Regions from separate parts of the Paenarthrobacter aurescens genome, predicted to be linked through region 2. Evidence: riboswitches for the same ligand, from Rfam matches in the RefSeq annotation. Region 2 holds a riboswitch; each other region holds the start of a gene.
What was found. Region 2 has a riboswitch for thiamine pyrophosphate ahead of thiO (glycine oxidase ThiO). Riboswitches for the same ligand answer to the same signal wherever they lie in the genome.

Region 1 (7,445 bases), 350 kb from region 2:
CTTGCCGTCGGGAGCCTTGACTGTCAGGAGGTCCTGGACGGGCAAGGTTGTGAGCGCGGCCACTGTGCCCACTACCTGCGAACCAACCCGGGCCTCCAGGCCCACCAGCTCGTGCTCGTACCAGCCTTCGTCGTCGTCTTCGTCGTCGAGTTCCTCGGTTTCGATGAAGAGCTTCGCCCCCCGGATGACCTCGGCGGCGTTACGGTCCGCGATTTCCTCGAAGCCCAGCAGGAGGATGTCCTTGTTCCACCGGGCACTGCGGATGGTCAGCGGGCCGGCCGAAGCCGGCTCCACCACAAACTCGGTTCCAGCGACGAATCGCTCGGAAGGCGCGTCGGTGAGTACCTGCACCGTTACCTCGCCGCGAATACCGTGCGGTTTGCCGATCCGGGCCACCTGGAGCTGCATGGATTCCTCTGAATTCTTATGTACCGCGCCGCCGGGCAGCCACGGTGATGAAATGGGGGATAAAGCAATCCGGCCCCTCCACCATATTCGGTGAAGGGGCCGGATCTAAGACAAGTAGTGCTGAGCGCGTTACCGGCGACGGTCGGTGTCGACGACGTCGACCCTGACCTGCTCGCCACCAGCCAAAGCTGCAACCACTGTGCGCAATGCGCGTGCGGTGCGTCCCTGACGGCCGATCACCCGTCCGAGGTCCTCCTGGTGAACACGCACCTCGAGGGATTCCCCGCGGCGATTGTTCTTGGCACTGACCTTGACATCCTCAGGGCTGTCAACGATCCCACGGACCAAGTGCTCGAGCGCTTCTGCCAGCAACTTACTCAGCCTCGGTGGTCTCTGCTTCAGCCTCGGCCGGAGCTTCGGCTTCGTCCTTCTTGGCCTTCTTGGTGATGGCTTCCGGGATGATAACGGAACCCTTCTCCGGGGCTACGAAGGCTTCCTTCGGAGCTTTGGTCTTCAGGGTGCCTTCCTGGCCCGGCAGGCCCTTGAACTTCTGCCAGTCACCGGTGATCTTGAGGATCGCGGCAACCTGCTCGGTGGGCTGGGCACCAACTGAAAGCCAGTACTGGGCGCGCTCGGAAGCGACCTCGATGTACGACGGCTCTTCGGTGGGGTGGTACTTGCCGATCTCTTCAATGGCACGGCCATCGCGCTTGGCGCGGGCATCCATGACGACGATGCGGTAGTACGGTGCGCGCATCTTACCGAAGCGCTTAAGGCGAATCTTTACGGCCACTTTTGTGGTCACTCCTGTTTCTGAAACGAGGTTGAACCCGACGTTCTGCACCCGTGGGGCGGGCCATACTTGACGGTTCTAAGGACAAGACACGAGCACGGAGAGAGGGGCCGCACCGATCGAGTACCTGTCTATTGTGCCAGATGCCCGGAGTAAATACGACTTCGGCTGCGTGGGGCGGCGTGTTCTTCCCCACTCCCCCGGTTACTGCTGCGTCTCTGCAGTACTCTGCGCCTTAGTTGGACCAGACATAGAGCCCTGCACGGTCAGCCTTCTCAACGTCCGTTGCAAGGGCAGCGAGCTGCTGGACGTATTGGCGCGATTGCGCAGCGTTGAAAGGCATATCATCCTGCGCAGCCCAGGCGGCGGCGACGTCGTCCAGAACGTTGGCGTCACCTTCGCTTTCGTAGGTCAGAAGCTCGGCAAGAGCCCGCACCATGGCTTCCGGGACCCCAAGGAGTGCATCGCTGGTGACATCCACCAAGGCAAGTTCGTAGTCAGCGCCTGCGGCATGGACTGCCTGGCCGGCCAGATCGCCCAACTGCTCAACCTCGAAGTCGGTGATGCCGTCAATCCGCACGGCCGGGCCGGTGACATCGGCACCCTTCTCCAAGGCCGCGGCCCGCTTGAGTGCTTCATCGTGGGTGGCTACAAAAATTTCGGCAAAGCCCATGGAAAGTACTCTCATTCCTTCGTGCTGACGGGGCGGCGACGCGAAAATCCGAGTGGTTCCGCGCCGTCTCCCTCCAGCCTAGTGCAGCACAACGGGCGCACAGGCAATTCGGCGGACAAGGCCTAGCGGACGGCAACCCGCAGTTTGTTCCGCCAAGGATCCTCAAAGTGAAGCTCGGCTCCGGTGTGATGATTTGGCACACCGGCAACCTTGAGACGATCAGCCAGCGCTGCCACGTGGTCACTTCCCGGCACCTCAATGAGCACCTCGCCCAGGCCAAGAGTGTCTTTTCGCGGACCTGCCCCACGGCTGTTCCAGACGTTCATGGCCATGTGATGGTGATAGCCGCCAGCGGAAACGAACAGTGCCTGCCCGTGCCAGCCTGCGGTGCGCTCGAAGCCGAGCGTTTGGACGTAGAACTTCTGCGCAGTCTCCACATCACCCACTTGCAGGTGGACATGCCCGATCCCGGCGGCGGCTTCGTGCTGCCCTGTCACGGCAGCTTCACTCAGGTGCTGCTGGAGAAAGCGCTGCGGTGGCAATGCCACATTGTCCATCACCACGTTTTTGCCGTCCCACTGCCAAAGCTCACGCGGCTTGTCATAGTAGAGCTCAATGCCGTTGCCTTCGGGGTCTGTGAAGTAGAAGGCTTCACTGACCAGGTGGTCGGCGCTCCCCGCAAAAGCGCGGGGTTCATACTCTGCGGCAGTGGCAATGGTGGCGGCCAATGAAGGCTGGTCCTCGAACAGGATGGCCGTGTGAAACAAGCCGGCCTCGCCCCGCCCTGGAATCTGCAGTCCCGCCGCCGGAGCAAGGTGAACCACCGGCTTGCCGACTCGCCCCAGATACAGCCCACCATCCTGCTCGGCAACCACCTTCAGGCCCAGGGCGCGCTGGTAGTAGTCGCTCATGACCTTCATGTCGCCAACCTTGAGCATGACGGTGCCCATGGTGAGTTCGGCAGGCAGAAGATCCTGACTGGTTGAAATGGTCATGTGAAGCTCCCGGTTCTGAGGTGGCCGCGAATCGGCATCCTTCTACCTTTATAAATTACTTGAAGCTTCAATTTATTCCTAACGGACGACATGTCCTCCAAGGACTATGTGTTTAAGGTCAGTGACCGTGGCCAGGCGGCGTCGAGGGTCGTCACTGCACAACACGACGTCGGCCCGGGCGCCCTCGCTGATGCCCTCGGCTCCCAACCATGCCCGGGCACCCCACGCGGCGGCCTCCAGGACAGCGGCAGGCGGCAGGCCGGCGTCGTGCAGTTCCATCATTTCGTCCGCAATCCTGCCGTGTTTAATGACGCTTCCCGCGTCGGTCCCCGCATAGATGGTGACCCCGGCCTCGAACGCCTCCCCCACGCGCTCATGACGACGATTCCAGAGCCGGAGCATGTGATCCGCGTACTGCGGAAACTTCGGCGCTGCCTGCGCGGCTATGTCCGGGAAGGTGGCGATGTTGACAAGTGTGGGAACTATTGGGACTGACTGCTCCACCAAACGGGGCAGATGCCTGGGCAGGAGGCCGGTGGCGTGCTCAATACAATCAATGTTGGCATCGAGCATGTGATCGATGGTGTCCTCGGCGAAGCAATGAGCCGTAACCCTGGCACCTTCATCATGCGCGGCCGCGATGGCGTCCCTCACGGTCTTTGCCGGAAACGATGCGGCGAGGTCTCCGACGCCACGATCTATCCAGTCGCCCACCAGTTTTACCCAGCCATCACCGTCCCGGGCTTCCTTTCGGACGGTCTCCACCAGCTGCTCCGGTTCAATCTCGTGGCCCAGACCGCGGAGGTAGCGCCGGCTCCTGGCAATATGCCGGCCTGAACGGATGAGTCGGGGCAGATCAGACCGCTGTTGGACCCAGCGCGTGTCGCTGGGCGATCCGCAATCGCGGATCAGCAGCGTTCCGGCGTCGCGGTCCGCTTGGGCCTGAGCCAGGGTGGTTTGCTCATCAACCGCTCCGCCTGCCCCTAGTCCGATGTGGCAGTGAGCATCCACCAAACCAGGCAGAACCCACCCCTCCAACACAACGTCCGGCATGACCGTGGGGCGCTGGAAGGTCAGAACTCCATCCACGGACCACATCCCCTGGCGCTCCTCGGTCGCCGAGACGAGCACAGGTCCAATGAATTCGATGATGTCGGCCATGGTAAAAGCGTAGCGGGGCAGCGCGACACAGCCCGCTGCCGGCATGTGACTGGGCCGCTGTTCAGAGCTGTGGTAGCTTCGTCTACGACCACACGGGGGCCCCTGCAGGGGCTGAGATCGGACTGATGCAGTCTGCGACCGTTGAACCTGTCCGGGTAATGCCGGCGAAGGAAGTGAGTATTCCCTTGAGCACCACAGAAACACAGCACAGCCCTGCCCAAAACGGGACGAACGCGGCCCAAAACGGGAAGAACGCGGGCCAAAATCAGGCCGTCACGCAGTCGTTGAAGTCCCACTCGCTGGCCTGGTTGGAAGATCCCGAGCATGGCATTCGGGTTCCCGTTACGGAGATCGCGTTGGAGTCTTCTCCCAATGGTCTAGCCAACCCGCCTCTACAGGTTTACCGGACAGCCGGCCCGGGCAGCGATCCCGTGGTGGGTCTGGAGCCGTTCCGTACCCCATGGATTGAAGCCCGTGCAGACACTGAGGCGTATTCGGGGCGCGAACGGAACCTGCTCGATGACGGTAAATCCGCAGTTCGGCGAGGAGCAGCTTCAGCGGAGTGGAAAGGCGCGCAGCCGGTGCCGCGCCGCGCCGTCGACGGTAAGACCGTCACGCAAATGCACTACGCGAAACAAGGCATCGTGACACCGGAGATGCAGTTCGTGGCATTGAGGGAGGGCTGCGATGTTGAACTTGTCCGCAGCGAAGTCGCCGCGGGAAGGGCGATTATCCCGAACAACATCAACCACCCCGAATCAGAGCCGATGATCATCGGCAAGGCATTCCTGGTCAAGATCAACGCGAACATCGGCAACTCGGCAGTCACCAGTTCAATAGCCGAAGAAGTGGACAAACTGCAGTGGGCGGCGCAGTGGGGTGCTGACACAGTGATGGATCTCTCCACGGGAGATGACATCCACACCACGCGTGAGTGGATCATCCGCAACTCGCCCGTTCCCATCGGAACAGTCCCCATATACCAGGCGCTGGAGAAGGTGAACGGCGAAGCCAACCAGCTGACGTGGGAGATCTTCCGCGATACCGTGATCGAACAATGCGAGCAGGGCGTGGACTACATGACCATCCATGCAGGCGTTCTGCTCAGGTACGTGCCGTTGACCGCCAACAGGGTCACGGGAATCGTATCCCGCGGCGGTTCCATCATGGCCGGTTGGTGCCTTGCTCACCACCAGGAGAACTTCCTCTACACACACTTTGACGAGCTGTGCGAAATCTTTGCCCAGTACGATGTCGCGTTCTCCTTGGGCGACGGGCTGCGTCCTGGTTCCGTTGCGGACGCCAACGACGCCGCGCAGTTTGCCGAGTTGGATACGCTCGCGGAGTTGACACAGCGGGCGTGGGAATTCGACGTCCAGGTCATGGTGGAAGGCCCCGGCCACATTCCGTTCCATCTTGTGCGGGAGAATGTTGAGCGCCAGCAGGAACTGTGCAAGGGTGCGCCGTTCTACACCTTGGGTCCGCTGGTTACTGACGTCGCGCCTGGCTATGACCACATCACCTCGGCCATCGGTGCTACGGAGATTGCACGCTACGGTACGGCGATGCTCTGTTACGTGACCCCTAAGGAGCACTTGGGTCTCCCCAACAAGGACGACGTCAAGACTGGCGTCATCACGTACAAAATCGCGGCGCACGCGGCTGACCTCGCCAAGGGGCACCCGGGAGCTCACGAACGTGATGATGCGCTGTCCAAGGCGCGGTTCGAGTTCCGCTGGAGGGACCAGTTCGCTTTGTCCCTGGACCCTGTCACCGCAGAAGCGTTCCACGACGAGACACTGCCGGCAGAACCCGCAAAAACCGCCCATTTCTGCTCCATGTGCGGACCTAAGTTCTGTTCGATGCGCATCAGCCAGGACATCCGCGACGAATACGGTTCGGCAGACTCCCAGGCTGCAATCGCAGGAATGTATAACGGGATGCGCGAGAAGAGCCAGGAGTTCCTGGCCTCAGGGGGAAAGGTGTACCTGCCCGAGCTTCAGGTCCCCGCAAACCAGGGCAGCAGTTCAGGAGGCCTGAACTGACATCGCCCGGCCAACATCGGCGATGAACGAACGAATAGCTTGATCGCCGTCAACGGAATCCTGGGGCCGGTGTCCGCCCGCTGCCACGCGGCGGAGGGCACCGGTTTCCTGGAGGTAGCCCGCAATTTCCTCGTAGAGGGGTTCCCACCCGCCGGTGAGGACCAGGGTGGGGACCCCTGGAACAATCTGGAGCGGCGCCTCCCATGGCGGTGCCTGGAGCCGGAGCCTACGGGCGGAACGCCGGGCTTCGGCGGTGTCCAGCCCACCCGTTTCAGCAGAGAACGCCCGGCGGAAATATTCACGCTGGTAATCGGCGTCGTTGAGTTGCGTGCGGGCGTCGAACAACGGTTCCATGAGGGCCCGGTGGGAAGCCGTGGCCGGGAGCTCAGCCGTCAGGGACAAACAGGCGGGCTCCACCAACGTGAGCGAATGCACCAGCTCGGGGCGTTCGATGGCAGCCAGCATGGCCGAAATTGCACCTTGTTCATGGGCAACGACGTGACCTCCACCGGAGTCGGCCAAGGCATTGATCACTATGGCAACGTCCGCCGCCACATTGGATTCCGTTGGTTCGGCGACGGCGTCAAAGCCGTGCCGCCGAAGGAAGAGGGCGTCATAAGCAAGGGCCATGCCATGCTGCTTCGGCCAGGCCGCAGCACCGAAACTGCCCAGGCCGTGGACGAAAACTACGCGCTGCTTATGCATTGATTCAGCCTATTCCACGGCTCTGACATCCTAAGGAGCCGGGAGGCCCGGCTCCTTAGGACGCAATATTTACTTTCCGAGGAACTTGTCAAAGCCCTTGGGAAGATTCAGCGATGACGGATCGAAGTCTGCTGCACCCTGACCAAAAGCCGCTCCGGTAGGGGCTGCCGAGGCAGCGTTTGCCCGCTTGGCTTCGGCATCACGCAGCTCCTGGGCTGCCTTGGCAGGGTTGCCTGAGCGAGCCTTCTTCTTCGGGGCGTTCTTCCCGTTCTTGCGTCCACCGCCGGGGCCTCCGAGCCCAGGCATCCCGGGCATACCCGGCATGCCGCCGCCCTGTGCGAGCTTCTTCATCATCTTCTGCGCTTGGGCAAACCGCTCCAGCAGGCCATTGACCTCGGACACATGCACGCCGGAACCCTTGGCAATACGGGCGCGGCGTGAGCCATTGATGATCTTGGGGGCAACGCGCTCGTGCGGAGTCATGGAGCGGACGATTGCCTCGACGCGGTCGATCTCTTTTTCGTCGAAGTTCTCCAGCTGCTGGCGGATGTTTTGCGCACCCGGCATCATCATGAGCATCTTCTTCATGGAGCCCATGTTGCGGATCTGCTGCATCTGGGCGAGGAAGTCGTCCAGGGTGAAGTCTTCCTGGTCAGCGAATTTCT
Region 2 (7,445 bases):
AGCGCGGCTGCACAGACGTTTCCGTTTACTCTTCGTCCGGCCGCGCCGAAGGCTTTGTGGCCACCCGCGGGGGCACAGCACTGGACGCCGACACCCTTCCCGCGGCTGTTGCCGCGGCTGACGTCATGATTGGCTGCAGCGGCTCGGACAACAGGGTGGAAGCTGCGGACCTTGCCCGCGTCCGGGCCAACTCCGGAAAACCTTTGATCGCGATCGACCTTGCGCTCACCCACGATTTTGATCCCGCAGTGGGAGAACTCGACGGCGTTGAACTCCTGACGCTTGAATCCGTTCGACTGGCCGCACCGCAGGAGCAGGCAGAGTCGCTCTCCCAGGCAAGCGCGATCGTCAACGGCGCCGCCACCTCTTTCGAGTCCGAACGGGAGGCCCGCTCCGTGGACACCGCAATTGTGGCGCTGCGCCGTCACACCATGAATGTCCTTGACGCGGAGATGGAAAAAGTCCGCGCCCGGCACGGTTGTACAGCCGCTGCTGAAGAGGTGGAGTTCGCCCTGCGCCGGATGGTCAAGCAGCTCCTGCACATTCCCACCGTCAGGGCCCGTGAACTGGCCGCCAATGGCCAGCAGGATGACTACGTTGCCGCCCTGGAGGCGCTCTACGGCATCCAGGTGGAACAGCCACAGGCTGCTGCCCCCGCAGCGGAGTGCCCTGTGGATCACCAGCAGCTCCGCTCCGAAAGCGCCTGACGGCCCGCAACGCAACGGCACGCAACGCAAATCTGCCCTCCCGGTAAAACCGAGAGGGCAGCTCTTCGCCGCCTAGTAAACAGGCTTCTCCGGTTCGACGTCGCGCACCCAGGCGAGAATACCGCCGTCGAGATGGCTGACACGGGTATAGCCCGCTGTCCGCGCCGCTTCGAGGACAGCTGCCGAGCGCGTTCCGGCTTTGCAGTGGAACACAATGTCCTTGTTCTGCGGCAACTCAACCCATGCCTCGCCGGAGAGAATGCGGCCCTGCGGAATGAGGACCGAGCCGTCAATGCTCACGATGCTGTGCTCGCCGGACTCGCGGACATCGACGAGTTCGAAGTCGCGCTCCCCCAGTTCCCTTTCGGCAAGCATTGCTGCCAGGTCCTTGGCGGTGACCGTGTGATCCTGGTCCGTTGCCGCCGGGGGCGTCACTCCGCAGAAGGCTTCATAATCGGTCAGTTCCGTGATGGGTTGGGCCTCCGGATCCTTGGAGACCTTGATTTCGCGCCAGCTCCCGCCCAAAGCATCAAAGAGCGCCACACGGCCCAGCAATGAACGCCCGACGCCGGTGATCAGCTTAACGGCCTCGGTGACCATGAGCGATCCAACCGCTGCGCACAGCATGCCGAACACCCCGCCCTCGCCACAGGACGGTACAGAGCCGGCAGGAGGCGCCTCAGGGTAAAGATCCCTGTACGTTGGCCCGTGCTCGCCCCAGAAGACGCTCACTTGGCCATCAAAGCGGAAGATGGATCCCCAGACGTAGGGTTTGCCGAGGATGGCAGCGGCGTCGTTCACCAGATACCGGGTGGCGAAGTTGTCCGCGCCGTCCAGGATGAGGTCATATTGCGCAAACAATTCCAGCGCGTTGGAAGAGTCAAGCCGGACATGGTGCAGGACAACGTTGACCAGGGGGTTGAGTTCAGCAATGGCCTTGCGCGCGGATTCGATCTTGGGGGTGCCCACGTCCTTCACGCCATGGATGACCTGCCTCTGCAGGTTGCTCAGATCCACCGCGTCATCATCCACTATCCCCAAGGTGCCCACGCCGGCGGCGGCCAGGTAAAGCAGTGCCGGGGAACCCAAGCCGCCGGCGCCGATGACCAGTACTTTGGCATTCTTAAGCCTGCGTTGGCCCAGGGCGCCGATTTCAGGAATGATGAGGTGCCGGGAATACCGTTCCACCTCGGTGGGCGTAAGTTCGGCTGCCGGTTCAACAAGGGGCGGCAGGACAGCGGGCGCAGCGGTGTGGGCAGCAACAATTGAGGCCATACCCCAATGTATGCCCGCAGATACCGCCGGGTCATATTACCCCCCGGTAGAGTAGTCATAACTGCAAAGGAAAGGCGGCAGACTGTGGCTGACGGCACACGGGCAAACGATGGGGCACCGGCCAAGCAGGAACGGGCAGGTACAACGCGTTCACCAAGGTTGCCGCGCGACGAACGCAGGGCACAGTTGCTGAATGCGGCACTGGAAGTTTTCGTCTCCAACGGCTTCCATGGGGCGGCCATGGACGAAATCGCTGAAGCCGCGCATGTGAGCAAGCCGGTGCTTTATCAGCACTTCCCGTCCAAGCGGGAGCTCTACATGGCGCTCCTGGACAGTCATTTGGCAGCCCTGACACAGCTGATGCTCAACGCCTTGAACTCCACCACGGATAACAAGGAACGCGTCAAAGCCGTTATGCGCGCCTATTACAGGTTCATTGCCGACGACGACCAAGCCCATCGCCTGGTGTTTGAATCGGACCTGATCAACGATCCCGATGTCAGTTCGCGGTTGGAGACGTTCAACAAGACCTTTGCCGACGCCGTGGCCCACGTTATTGCCGAGGACACCAAGCTTCCCCCGCTCGAGGCACAGCTCCTGGGGCGTGGCCTGGCCGGAATGGCGCAGGTCAGCGCCAGGTACTGGCTTGAAACGGACGGAAATCTGGACCTCGATGTGGCCAGTGATCTGATCTATCGTTTAGCTTGGCGCGGAATCAGTCGATTCCCCAAAGAGTCCTAGGCTACAAATAGAGGACTGACTTACAACTTGATTGGCTTGGAGGCCTTGCTGTGGAAGTAAAGATCGGCATTCAGAACGTTGGCCGTGAGATCGTGCTCGAATCCTCCTTGGATGCTGACGCCGTTGCCAAGATTGTGGCCGAGGCCGTTACCAATGGCTCCGAGCTGCGCCTCACTGATGAGAAGGGTCGCCAGGTGATCGTTCCCGGCAACGTGCTGGGCTATGTTGAGATTGGCGCTGAGGAAGTTCGCCGCGTAGGTTTCGGCGCCCTCTAAGGCATTCCCTTCCACCCGTTGTCCGCTAAGGAGTTTTGATGCTTTCTCTCGTCGTGGTGGTTTTGGCCACTATTGCCACCGGTTTCATCGTGTGGGCCAACGACAAGCGGCACAGCAAATACGGGATCGCCTTACCGGCCGGCGTCTCTGCGGCTGTGGGAACCCTGAGTTGGATCGCATTCATCAGCGCCGGCTTGGGTTACCAGCCTGGCGCCACGTGGATTCCGTGGGTTTTACCCATTGTCCTGGGAACGGCAGCTGCCGCCGGTGTGGTGGTTTTCCTGGGCCGGACACGCACCAGGCATGATACTGCGGCCCTTACCAAGGCGCTGCGGCTCTAAGACCGCAAATGTCAGGGACCGTCACTTTTGGGTGACGGTCCCTGCTTTTAAGCCACTTTATGACGCCGGATACCTCCCGGGCTGGGCAACTGCACCTGTCTCTGCTGCTGCCCCGCTCACAGCCTTGGCCGCGGCGACGTCACGCTGAGTCACGTGTCCGCCGGCGTCGTGGGTTACGTAGCGGAGGAAAACCCTGTTGTAGCGCCACTCCAAGTCAGGATGGTGTTGTTGTTCCTCGGCGATCCGGCCGATCGCGGCAATGAGCGCCAGTGCCCCGGCCGACGTCGGAGTTTTATAGACCGTCACCAGGCCATCCTGGTGCTTCCAGTCGGGAAGGTCTCCGAGGGCAGCCTGAATGGCTGTCTCCGTCATCTGATCTGCCATGACTGCTCCTTCATTGCTTTGGAACGCGCCGTTAGAGGAACTCTGCCCGGCCCTCCATCGCCGAGGACGCCAGCGCATGTTCCCGCCGTGGGATCCGGCCTGCCTGCTTTGCCAGCCTACCGGCCACCACGGCGTGTTTGAAGGCCTCACCCATTTGCACAGGGTTCTGAGCACGGGTTACCGCGGTGGCGAGGAGGACAGCATCGCAGCCCAGCTCCATGGCCAAGGCGGCATCCGAGGCGGTCCCGATCCCGGCGTCGAGAACAACCGGCACGGAGGCCCGTGACACGATCAGCTCAATGTTGTGCGGGTTCAGGATGCCAAGTCCGGTTCCGATGGGCGAGCCCAAGGGCATCACTGCCGTGGCCCCCAGGTTCTCCAGCCTGAGCGCCAGGACGGGGTCGTCGTTGGTATAGGCGAATACCTTGAATCCGCGATTGACCAGTTGCTCGGTTGCTTCCACAAGTTCCACGGCGTCAGGAAGGAGCGTCTGTTCATCGGCGATCACTTCCAGCTTCACCCAATCGGTCTCCAGGGCTTCCCGGGCCAACTCAGCAGTCATCACGGCATCCTTGGCGGTAAAACAACCAGCGGTGTTGGGCAGCACACGGATGTTGTGGTCCACCAGGAGCTGGAACAAGGATCCCGTTTCGGCCGGCGAGTAGCGGCGCATCGCCACCGTGGTGAGTTCCGTCCCGGAGGCAAGAAGGGCAGCCCCCAAGCCATCCAGGCTCGGCGCACCGCCGGTGCCCATGATGAGGCGGGATCCGAGCTCCACGCCATCGATCACCAGGGCGTCTCTGCCCAGCCCGGTGGCGGGAACGTCGGTGGTGCGAACGTCAACGTTTGATGTTGTCATGGTTCAGCCTCCTTGGACTGCTGTTACGAGTTCGAGTTCGTCTCCGTCGGCGAGCGCTGTTGCGGCCCATTGGCTGCGCGGCACCACCTCGGAGTTACGTGCGACGGCGACACCCAGCTTCCCGCCGTCGGCCGCCTGTCCGCTTGGGTCCAGGGCGCGGCCGGTGATGGAGGTGACGAGAGTGCTGACGGAGGCGTCATCGGAGACTGCATGATCGGTTCCGTTGAGTTTGATGTTCATGCGGATTCCTTGGTGGGGGTTGATGCTGATGGTGTGGGCAGTGCGGGAAGGGAAGCGGTGTTGGTGAAACGATCGGGGCGGAAGGGCGCCCAACGCGGGTCCGTGGAACCGTTGAGGAGATCCCCCGCGATTTTGGCGGCCACTGGTGTCAGCAGCACTCCGTGGCGGAAGAAGCCCGTGGCAACGATCAGGCCGGCAACCTCTCCTGTGTCACTTGTAACCCTGCCCAGGAGGGGTGCGTTGTCCGGGGTCCCGGGGCGGGCCCGGGCAGTTGCCTCCAGGAGTTCCAACTCGGCCACGGCGGGCACCAGAACCTGGGCATCCCTGAGCAGCTGGTAGACGCCACCTGCAGAAACAGCGTTGGATGGCGCTGACAATCCGTCCTCACGTTGTGTCGCGCCAATCACCACAGTGCCATCGTCCCGGGGCACGATGTAGACCGGCACTCCCCGAACCATCCCCCGGATGGTGGAGGAGACCAGCGGCCGCAGGTGCGCAGGAACGCGAAGCCGGAGAATGTCGCCATAGACAGGTCTCACCGGAAGGTTCAATCCATCAGGCAGTCCGGACAGATGCGGGGCTCCCAGCCCGTTGGCCACCACGGTCTCCCGGGCCGTGACCGTGGCACCGGACTCAAGCTGAACTCCAGTGACGCGCCCCCGGTCCCACAGCAGACTGCGTGCAGGGGAAGAAACTGCGTATCCAGCATCGGCTCCGGCTACCCAGGAAGGGTCTTCGGGTCCGTGCGAGGACAATCCACTGGCGATGCATGCCGCGAGTTTTCGCGGATCTACCTGGTGGTCTGCGGGGATGTCCAAAGCGCAGGAAATCTGCGGGCTGAGAAGCGGTTCGCGTTGCCTCGCATCCCGCAGGGTGAGCGGCTCAATGCCTAAACCGGCCGCAAGTTGCACTGCCCTCAGGTCTGCGAGCGCCCTGCGATCGGCGGCATCAGCACCCACGGCGAGGGTGGGCGTCGTGCGGTATCCGCTGTCCCCTCCCTGTGTGGATAGTCCCTTCACGAAGGCGGGCCAAAGCCGGGAAGACTCGAGCATCAACTCCAGGAGTTCTTCCTCCTGATAATGCAGTTCGCTGACGGGGGCAAGCATTCCTGCCGCAGCGAACGTTGCGCCCGAGGCCGGCTCAGGATCGATCAGTACTACTGAACGGCCTTGCCGCCTGGCTTCGTGGGCAATGCCGTGGCCTATGATGCCGGCGCCGATCACGGCAACGTCTGCCTGGAGGTGGGTATGGCGGGAATCTGCCATTCGTTTCCTTCCCTACGCCGGTACTAGCCGGATCAGGTCAAGCGGTCGGCTCTGAAGCCCTCTCAGCCGGACGGTCATATGACGATCGTCGCGGCTCCCGCAGTACGTGCCCAGTTTAGAGGAACTACTCTGGTTTCCATGACCCAGCCTGACGCTCTTGCCGCCGCCCGCCTCTACCTGTGCACCGATGCCCGTAAACGGCAGGGCGATTTTGAAGATTTTGTGGATGCCGCTTTTGAGGGTGGGGTGGACATCATTCAACTCCGGGACAAGACGTTGGAAGCTGCTGAGGAACTGGAAATATTGGCCGTCCTGCGGAGCGTCGCGCAGCGGCACGGGAAGCTGTGGGCCGTTAACGACCGTGCCGATGTTGCCAGTATTTCCGGGGCTCCTGTGTTCCACATCGGCCAGAAGGACCTGCCATTGACGGCCGCCCGGACGCTCCTGCCGAACGTCACCGGAATCGGCTTGTCCACCCACACGCCGGAACAGATTGACGCGGCGCTGGCCACCGCCCAAGGTCCTCTGGGACTGGATTATTTCTGTGTGGGTCCCGTGTGGGCAACACCTACCAAACCCGGCCGGGCTGCTGTTGGTACCGGCTTGGTCACATATGCCGCAGAAGCACAGAAGCGAGCGGATCACGAAGTGACGCTGCCGTGGTTCGCCATTGGGGGCATCGACCACAACAACGTGGAAGAAGTAGTCGCGGCCGGCGCCGGCAGGATTGTTGTGGTCCGCGCCATCACTGAGGCAACGGACCCGACGGCGGCAGCGAAGTCGCTGCTGCAGGCGCTGGACGCCGTGTAACAGGACACCAGAGAGCGCTGTGAGGGGGCAGCAGGCAGCTAAGCGGTGAGGCCAAGGCCCGTCATGCGGCGGGCGTGCTTGGCAGCAAGTTCCGCCGTCAGCGTTTTGACCGCGGCACGCGCATCCGGGGTGTTCTTCAGCGCCGGGCCGAGGACGGGATGTTCCACACCGACGCGCTGGGCCTGCGTCAAGGCCTCTCCCACCAGGCGCCGCCCCCATAGGGCGAGACGCGAGGCCAGGCGAGGGTCATCGGCCAAGGCCCTGTTCAGCAGGACGCGAAGCACTTCTGTGGCTTGATCGGGGGAAGCCACGCGTTCAACAAAGTGCTGGGTTGTTGAGTCGAGGAACATGGACACAGCCCTGTAGAAGTCCGAGGACACGGTGTCGATCACATAGGCCTTCATGACCGATTCGAACCAGTCCCCCGGTTTGGTGCGCTCGTGGAAATGGTCAAAGGAGCGTTGGAACGGCAGCATGGCGTGCTCGGGGTCAACCCCGATCTCCCACAACCGATCGCTGAGGAGGGCAAAGTTGCCATATGCTCCCAC
Region 3 (7,445 bases), 430 kb from region 2:
TAATTAACAGCAGCCAGGCGAACGGCTTGTCCCGGACCGTTGCGGGAAGCGAATCCGCAGGAACCGGTGTGTCCTCCACATGGCTTGGAGCTTGATTGGCCAGGTTTTCCCTGGCGGTGCTTGGCATCGCGGATGTGATCCTTTTCGACAAGTGACCCGGCAAGCCGGGATGGGCTCTTGGGAGGATTGTAACTCCGAAGACTGGACGCCGGCCCCAGCAAGAGGGGGCAGTTGGACGACACAGCGGCCTTCGCTGCGAATGTGCAGGGGTGTGAGAGAATGAACATGGCCGGAAGTCGATCCACATTCGATCTCCGGTCCGGTGACTTTGTTCCCAAGACCGCCAGTATGAGCTGGGCATGCCTGGATCACGTGATCCCCGGTAGGCCCGCCATCACAATGGACGGCACCTGGTTGTGGCAGCAGAACAACGGGTTTCAGAATAAAGGCGCCGGCCTTCCAGGGCTGCCGCACCCCAATGCTGGTGCGAACCGGGAGGCATACTGCCGACTTCTGTCAACGCCTGCGGGTTTTGACAATATTTGCTCCACTGGGCGCCGGATGTGGCGGTGTCGCTGGGGCAGGAGTGTTGCCACATATGGATAATGACCAGGTTGTAGCCGTTAATGACGAGGCAGCTCCCGCGGAAACTGCGGAAGCGCCCAAGAAAACCACCAGGACCCGGCGCAAGGCTGCGCCCAAGGTAGTTGCTGACGTTGAGGCACCAGCTGCCGAGGCGTCCACCCCGGATGTCGCCGCCGAGGCCACCAAGGCGCCGGTGCGCCGCACCCGCTCGCGCAAGAAGGTAGAACCTGCAGAGCCGCTGCCGGGGCTGGGTGAGGAAACCACTGCAGAACCTGAAGCTGCGGCAGAAGCCGGCCCCGAATCAGCCGCCGGGCCCGCCCCCGAAAAGCCGATCCGCCGTCGTCGGGCCACCAAGCCCAAGGCTGAGGCAGCCGAAGCTCCCGCTGTTGCGGAAGCGGCTGAAAAAAGCACGACGCCGGAGCCCGGCTCCCAGCCGGAGGCGCCGGACGCTGAGGCTGCAACGGAAGAGCCCGCGGCCGAAGACGTACTGGCCCGGACCCCTGCCGAGGAAGACGCCCCCGCAGCACCCACCTCGCTTTTCATGGAGCCGGTTTCCATCACCTCCATGATTTTCCAGGCCCCGGACCTCACCACTGTTCCTCGCGTTGCCACGGTGGAAGAAAAGGCAGAAGAGCCCGAAGAAGAAGCCGAAGCCGGTGCTGAGGGCGAGCTTGAAGACGCCGGAAGCCGCCGCCGCCGCAGGAGCCGTGGCCGTCGTGGTCGCCGCGGAACCGAACGGGATGAGAACGAGAATGAAGACGCCCCCGAGTCCGAGGACGAGGACGCGCCTGCAGTTGAAGCACTTGAAGAAGGTGTGACCTCGCGTCGTCGTCGCCGTCGTCGTCGTGGAGACCAGGATCTTGAACTGACCGGCGGCACCGATGATGATCCGCCCAACACGGTCACCCGGGTACGTGCTCCGCGCCCCATCACCGAGACGGCCCCGTCCAACCGGGTGACGGGCGTCAAGGGTTCCACCCGCCTGGAGGCCAAGAAGCAGCGCCGCCGCGAATCCCGCGAGACCGGCCGCCGTCGTCAGGTCATCACCGAGGCTGAGTTCCTGGCCCGCCGTGAATCAGTGGATCGCCAAATGATCGTCCGCCAGCGTGACGACAGAATTCAGATCGGTGTCCTGGAAGACGGCGTACTCGCTGAGCACTTCGTGTCCAAGACCCAGCAGGACTCCCTGATCGGCAATGTGTACTTGGGCAAGGTCCAGAATGTGCTGCCCTCCATGGAAGCTGCTTTCGTGGACATCGGACGTGGCCGCAACGCCGTACTGTACGCCGGTGAAGTCAACTGGGATGCGGTGAACCTTGAAGGCCAGCCGCGCCGGATCGAGAACGCCCTGAAATCCGGCGACTCCGTCCTGGTCCAGGTCACCAAGGACCCTGTAGGGCACAAGGGTGCCCGCCTCACCAGCCAGATCTCCCTTCCGGGCCGTTACCTCGTGTACGTACCCGGCGGTTCCATGACCGGCATCTCACGCAAGCTGCCCGACGTCGAACGCAACCGCCTCAAGCGCATCCTGAAGGACCGCTTGCCGGAAAACGCAGGCGTCATTGTCCGCACAGCCGCTGAAGGTGCGTCGGAGGAAGAACTGACGCATGACATCAACCGTCTGCGCGCACAGTGGGAAGGCATTGAAGGGCAGGCCGCTTCCACCAAGGTCCTTGCTCCTGAACTCCTGTACGGCGAGCCGGACCTGACCATCAAGGTAGTTCGTGACGTCTTCAATGAGGACTTCTCCAAGCTGATTGTCTCCGGTGATGACGCCTGGGACACGATCGAGGCTTACGTGACCTACGTTGCCCCTGATCTGGTGGGCCGCCTGGAAAAGTGGACCAAGGACCAGGACATCTTTGCTGCCTGGCGCATCGACGAGCAGATCCACAAGGCCCTGGAACGCAAGGTTTTCCTGCCCTCGGGTGGTTCGCTGGTTATTGACCGGACCGAGGCCATGACCGTGGTGGACGTCAACACCGGCAAGTTCACCGGCAGCGGTGGAAACCTGGAAGAAACGGTCACCAAGAACAACCTTGAAGCAGCCGAGGAAGTGGTTCGCCAGCTGCGTCTGCGCGACATCGGCGGCATTATTGTCATTGACTTCATTGACATGGTCCTCGAATCCAACCGCGACCTCGTACTGCGACGCATGGTGGAGTGCCTGGGCCGGGACCGCACCAAGCACCAGGTGGCCGAAGTAACGTCCCTGGGCCTGGTCCAGATGACACGCAAGCGCATGGGAACCGGCCTTCTGGAGGTCTTCGGTGAGCAGTGCGAGCACTGTGCAGGCCGTGGCGTGGTCACTCACGACGAACCCGTTGAACACCGCCGCGCCAACGTGGTGGCTGCTGAACACCACCGCCCCAACACCGAGGTGCAGCAGCCCGCTGCGCGCACCGAGCGTAAGCGCCGCCGCGGGAAGGGTGGGGGACAGGCTGTTGCTGAAGCGCCCGCACAGGTCCATACAACCTCGTCCGCCCCGGTAGCCACTGCCCCTGCTGTCTCGGCTGAACCGCAGGATTCTGCCCGTCAGGCCAAGGCTGAGGCCACCAGGGCTGCCTTGGCCACCATTGCAGCTGCAGCGCACGCCGCCCACTTGCATGACGACGAAGTTCACCGCGCAGAAGAGCAGGCACGAGCCGCCGGGCAGCACGAGCCAGCTGGCTCCGCATCCGGATCCGCAGTCAGTGGCGAAGCAGCAGAGGCTGCACGCGAGGCGGCAGTTCAGGAAGCAGCTCAGGAAGCAGCTCAGGAAGCAAGGTCCACTCCGGTCCTGCGCTTCGGCGGGGAAGAAGTTGCGCTGCCATTCGTGGAGCACCACGAGGAACCGCAGGCGGCCAAGCCTGCCATGAGCCTGGATCTGCTGGCTGAAGCGTTCTCCCACCTGGGCGCCGCCCCGGAAGCCGCTGCCACCCAGGACTCTGTTGCCACGCCGGAAGCTGCTGCGCCGAAATCTGCTGACACGCGGGAAGCACCTGCTGCAGAGGAGGATCCCCAGGCCTCTTCACCGTCACGGGGTCGTCGCGGCCGCCGTAACCGCAGTGCCAGCAGGGCACAAGGTGCTGCGAATGAAACCAGTGTGGAGCACCATGAGGTGACGGCATCGGATACCCGAGGTTCAGCCCACGAGGCCAAGGCGCCTGCGGAGCCGGCCAAGAAGGTATCCACCGACGAGCCCATCATCCTTGGAGTGGGGGTCCCGGCCTCGGAGCTCTAGTCCGGGGCATACCGCCCACCACGGAACCTCTGAGGGGTCCCGCGCTATCCGGCATTACCAGGTAGCGCGGGGCCCCTTTGCGTTCTCTTCCGTCCTTGGCAGGGGCAGTCCTTCTTCGGCAGAGAGTTCTTCCCGGTCACATCCACGCTTGTATGCACTCCGGTTCCCGCAGCACACTGCTTCCCGGCTAGGCTTGGGGACTGACACGGGGTGCCGGGCGTTGGGCCCGGCTGAGATCCAGACCCGTTGAACCTGTCCGGTTAGCACCGGCGAAGGGATGTCCTCATGACTGCATCATTATCCTCATCCGTGTACCCGTTTGACGGTGCCCGGGAAACACTGTTGGCCCGCCCCATCCCGCGCGTTCTCAGTATTGCCGGCTCGGACCCCTCAGGCGGTGCCGGAATTCAGGCGGACCTGAAGAGCATTGCAGCGCTGGGTGGGTACGGCATGGCCGCCATCACAGCGCTCACGGCACAGAACACTGTGGGAGTCAGCGCCGTCCACGTCCCACCCGCCCCTTTCCTGCGCCAGCAGCTCGATGCCATCAGCGCTGACATCACCCTTGATGCCGTAAAGATCGGGATGCTTGGCGATGCTGCCGTCATTGACCAGGTCCGGAGCTGGCTCCAGGAGGTGCGCCCCGCCGTCGTGGTCCTTGATCCGGTGATGGTGGCCACCAGCGGTGACAGGCTGCTGCGGGAGTCCGCGGAGCAAGCCCTGCGTTCACTGCTGCCTCTGGCCCACCTCATCACGCCCAACCTTCCTGAGCTGGCCATGTTGCTGGGGGAGCCTGAGGCGGAGGACTGGGCTGCAGCGCTGGATCAAGGCAAGCGCCTGGCTGCGGAATATGGAAACACGGTATTGGTCAAAGGAGGCCATCTGCCGGGCCCGGAATGCCCCGACGCCTTGGTGAACACCACCGGGCTGTTGTCGCGTGACGTGATAGAGGTTTCAGGTCCCCGGATTGTGACGCCCAACAGCCACGGGACAGGTTGTTCGCTGTCTTCGGCCTTGGCGACGGTCCAAGCCCGCACCGGTGACTGGGAAGCTTCATTGCGGGAGGTGAAACCTTGGCTGCTGGGAGCATTGACAGCCTCGGAATACCTGCGGGTGGGTCAAGGGAACGGACCCGTTCATCATTTTCACCACCTCCGGCAAGCGGCCTCGCCTGGGGCCTTTGCTGCAAAGCTGTGGAATGCCGCTGCACCGGAACTCGAATCAATCTACGGGCTCGAATTTATTCAGCAGCTTCAGTCCGGCGAGCTCCCGGAACGTGATTTCAATTACTATCTCGCCCAGGATGCGATCTATCTCAACGGATACTCGAGGGTCTTGGCGCGTGCCGGTGCGCTTGCTCCCACGGAAGAAGAGCAATTGTTCTGGGCCAGGGCTTCCCAGCAGTGCCTGGAAGTTGAGTCGGAGTTGCACAGAAACTGGTTGAGCACCCGCCCTGTGCCAACAGGCACGGGGCCGGTTACCAAGTCTTATGTGGACCACTTGCTGGCGACCTCTGCTTCAGGCAGTTACGCGGTGGTCCTCGCAGCGATCCTGCCCTGCTACTGGTTGTACGCGGAGGTCGGTCAGCAGTTGCATGGCGCCTATGTTGAGGCGGGCGCCCCCGCGGACCACTCGTATGCCGAGTGGTTGAAGACCTACGCCGACCCGGACTTCGCTGCGGCAACGCGAAAAGCGATCAATCTCACGGACGCTGCGGCGATTGCGGCTTCTGATGCCGAGAAGGTGGCCATGATGGAGGCTTTCACCCAGTCCTGCCGCTACGAGACCGCATTCTTTGACGCTCCCAGGCTGTTTGTCTGACGTCGCCAGAGGAACGGTTCAGCAGGCCTCCTCTGCGGAGTTTCCAGAGCAGTTTCAGGGTGATTGTTGGGACACGTCAGCGCGTCGCCGGCCGAATCGCGTTAATCTGGCCCAAACACTGTAGGCTGTATGGGCACGGTGCCGGGAGAGTCCGTTACAACTAGTGATGCAAGTCACGAGGTAGCCTCCGGACCCGGCCTCATTTGCAGCTGAAGGTCAAACTAGCGTAATCTTGATCTTCGGTGCTTACGCCAACACTTGGGTTATGCCCCTTGGAATTGTTCATGGGATGACTCGCGGACTTCGATCAGAAGTCCACGGCGTTGAGGCACAGCGCGAACCAGGCCTGATTCCGGTTCAAGGTTCCGCACGCAAATTTTGTAATAAACGTCGAGAGAAGTGAGTACCCAAGTGGTGTACGCGATTGTCCGCGCAGGCGGCCGCCAAGAAAAAGTTTCCGTTGGAGACTACGTAACGCTGAACCGCGTCCCCGGTGGAGCCGGTAGCACGCTTGAGCTGCCCGCATTGCTCCTGGTTGACGGCGAGAAGGTCACCTCCGCAGCTGCGGAACTGGCCAACGTCAAGGTCACGGCTGAGATCCTCGAGGACCTCCGTGGTCCGAAGATCGTCATCCAGAAGTTCAAGAACAAGACCGGCTACCGGAAGCGTCAGGGTCACCGTCAGGAACTGACCAAGATCAAGATCACCAGCATCGCGTAACTTTCGTTACCGCTGTTCAGGTTTTTCAGTTTCCCCAGAAATTTAGAGGCAGGCATTTCACATGGCACACAAAAAAGGCGCGAGTTCCACTCGCAACGGTCGTGACTCCAACGCTCAGTACCTGGGCGTCAAGCGTTTCGGTGGTCAGGTAGTTTCCGCTGGCGAGATCATCGTTCGCCAGCGTGGGACCCACTTCCACCCCGGTGCAGGCGTCGGTCGCGGTGGCGACGACACCCTGTTCGCACTGCAGGCCGGTGCGGTTGAGTTTGGTACTCGCCGCGGCCGTCGCGTAGTGAACATTGTTGCTGCTGCAGCTGCAGAGTAACAACAAGTTCTGAACCGGTGGAGCGGGCCAAACGGCCCGCTCCACCGTTCTTTTAACCGCATTACAATCGACTAGGGCGCTTTAGCGCACTGGTTTTTGCAACAGCGCTGGCAACAGCAACAAACGCTGGAAGACAGCAACTGAGGAGATCCACGTGGCGAGCTTTGTAGACCGGGTAGTCCTGCACGTATCCGGCGGAACCGGCGGCCACGGCTGTGTCTCTGTGAAGCGGGAAAAGTTCAAGCCCCTCGGTGGACCTGACGGCGGCAACGGCGGCAACGGTGGAGATGTCATTCTCCGGGTCTCGGCCCAAACCACCACCCTGCTGGATTACCATCACGCTCCCCACCGGCACGCCACCAATGGCGGGCCCGGCATGGGTGACTGGCGCGGTGGCAAGAACGGTGAAACGCTGATTCTTCCCGTGCCCGATGGCACCGTGGTCAAGACCAAGGACGGCGAAGTCCTGGCTGACCTTGTTGGCGAGGGCACTGAGTACGTTGCAGCCGCCGGCGGCCAAGGCGGCCTGGGCAACGCATCCCTTTCATCCCAGAAGCGCCGGGCTCCCGGCTTTGCATTGCTGGGAATCGAAGGTGAATCCAGTGACATCGTCCTGGAACTGAAGTCCATCGCAGATATTGCCCTTGTTGGCTTCCCCTCCGCCGGCAAGTCAAGCCTCATCGCGGCAATGTCTGCTGCCCGGCCCAAGATTGCCGATTACCCCTTCACCACCCTCATTCCCAACCTCGGCGTAGTGCAGGCGGGCGAGGT

Region 1: another riboswitch for thiamine pyrophosphate. It lies ahead of thiC (phosphomethylpyrimidine synthase ThiC); the one in region 2 lies ahead of thiO (glycine oxidase ThiO).
Region 3: another riboswitch for thiamine pyrophosphate. It lies ahead of ABI796_RS11045 (bifunctional hydroxymethylpyrimidine kinase/phosphomethylpyrimidine kinase); the one in region 2 lies ahead of thiO (glycine oxidase ThiO).

Annotation. Positions count from the first base shown of each region.
Region 1 is NZ_CP157456.1:2,470,061-2,477,505, forward strand. It holds gene rimM (ribosome maturation factor RimM) at 1-408, opposite strand, end outside; gene ABI796_RS11470 (RNA-binding protein) at 538-780, opposite strand; gene rpsP (30S ribosomal protein S16) at 782-1,201, opposite strand; gene ABI796_RS11480 (hypothetical protein) at 1,437-1,874, opposite strand; gene ABI796_RS11485 (VOC family protein) at 1,997-2,869, opposite strand; gene ABI796_RS11490 (amidohydrolase family protein) at 2,948-4,030, opposite strand; TPP riboswitch at 4,113-4,220, shown strand; gene thiC (phosphomethylpyrimidine synthase ThiC) at 4,216-6,075, shown strand; gene ABI796_RS11500 (alpha/beta fold hydrolase) at 6,058-6,780, opposite strand; gene ffh (signal recognition particle protein) at 6,850-7,445, opposite strand, start outside.
Region 2 is NZ_CP157456.1:2,819,528-2,826,972, forward strand. It holds gene ABI796_RS12985 (glutamyl-tRNA reductase) at 1-707, shown strand, start outside; gene moeB (molybdopterin-synthase adenylyltransferase MoeB) at 780-1,982, opposite strand; gene ABI796_RS12995 (TetR/AcrR family transcriptional regulator) at 1,989-2,723, shown strand; gene ABI796_RS13000 (DUF3107 domain-containing protein) at 2,774-2,998, shown strand; gene ABI796_RS13005 (hypothetical protein) at 3,037-3,339, shown strand; gene ABI796_RS13010 (4a-hydroxytetrahydrobiopterin dehydratase) at 3,397-3,723, opposite strand; gene ABI796_RS13015 (thiazole synthase) at 3,755-4,582, opposite strand; gene thiS (sulfur carrier protein ThiS) at 4,586-4,822, opposite strand; gene thiO (glycine oxidase ThiO) at 4,819-6,087, opposite strand; TPP riboswitch at 6,080-6,198, opposite strand; gene thiE (thiamine phosphate synthase) at 6,226-6,897, shown strand; gene ABI796_RS13035 (ferritin-like fold-containing protein) at 6,936-7,445, opposite strand, start outside.
Region 3 is NZ_CP157456.1:2,384,678-2,392,122, reverse strand. It holds gene ABI796_RS11055 (vitamin K epoxide reductase family protein) at 1-127, opposite strand, end outside; gene ABI796_RS11050 (ribonuclease E/G) at 599-3,808, shown strand; TPP riboswitch at 4,005-4,103, shown strand; gene ABI796_RS11045 (bifunctional hydroxymethylpyrimidine kinase/phosphomethylpyrimidine kinase) at 4,094-5,629, shown strand; gene rplU (50S ribosomal protein L21) at 6,041-6,349, shown strand; gene rpmA (50S ribosomal protein L27) at 6,411-6,674, shown strand; gene obgE (GTPase ObgE) at 6,829-7,445, shown strand, end outside.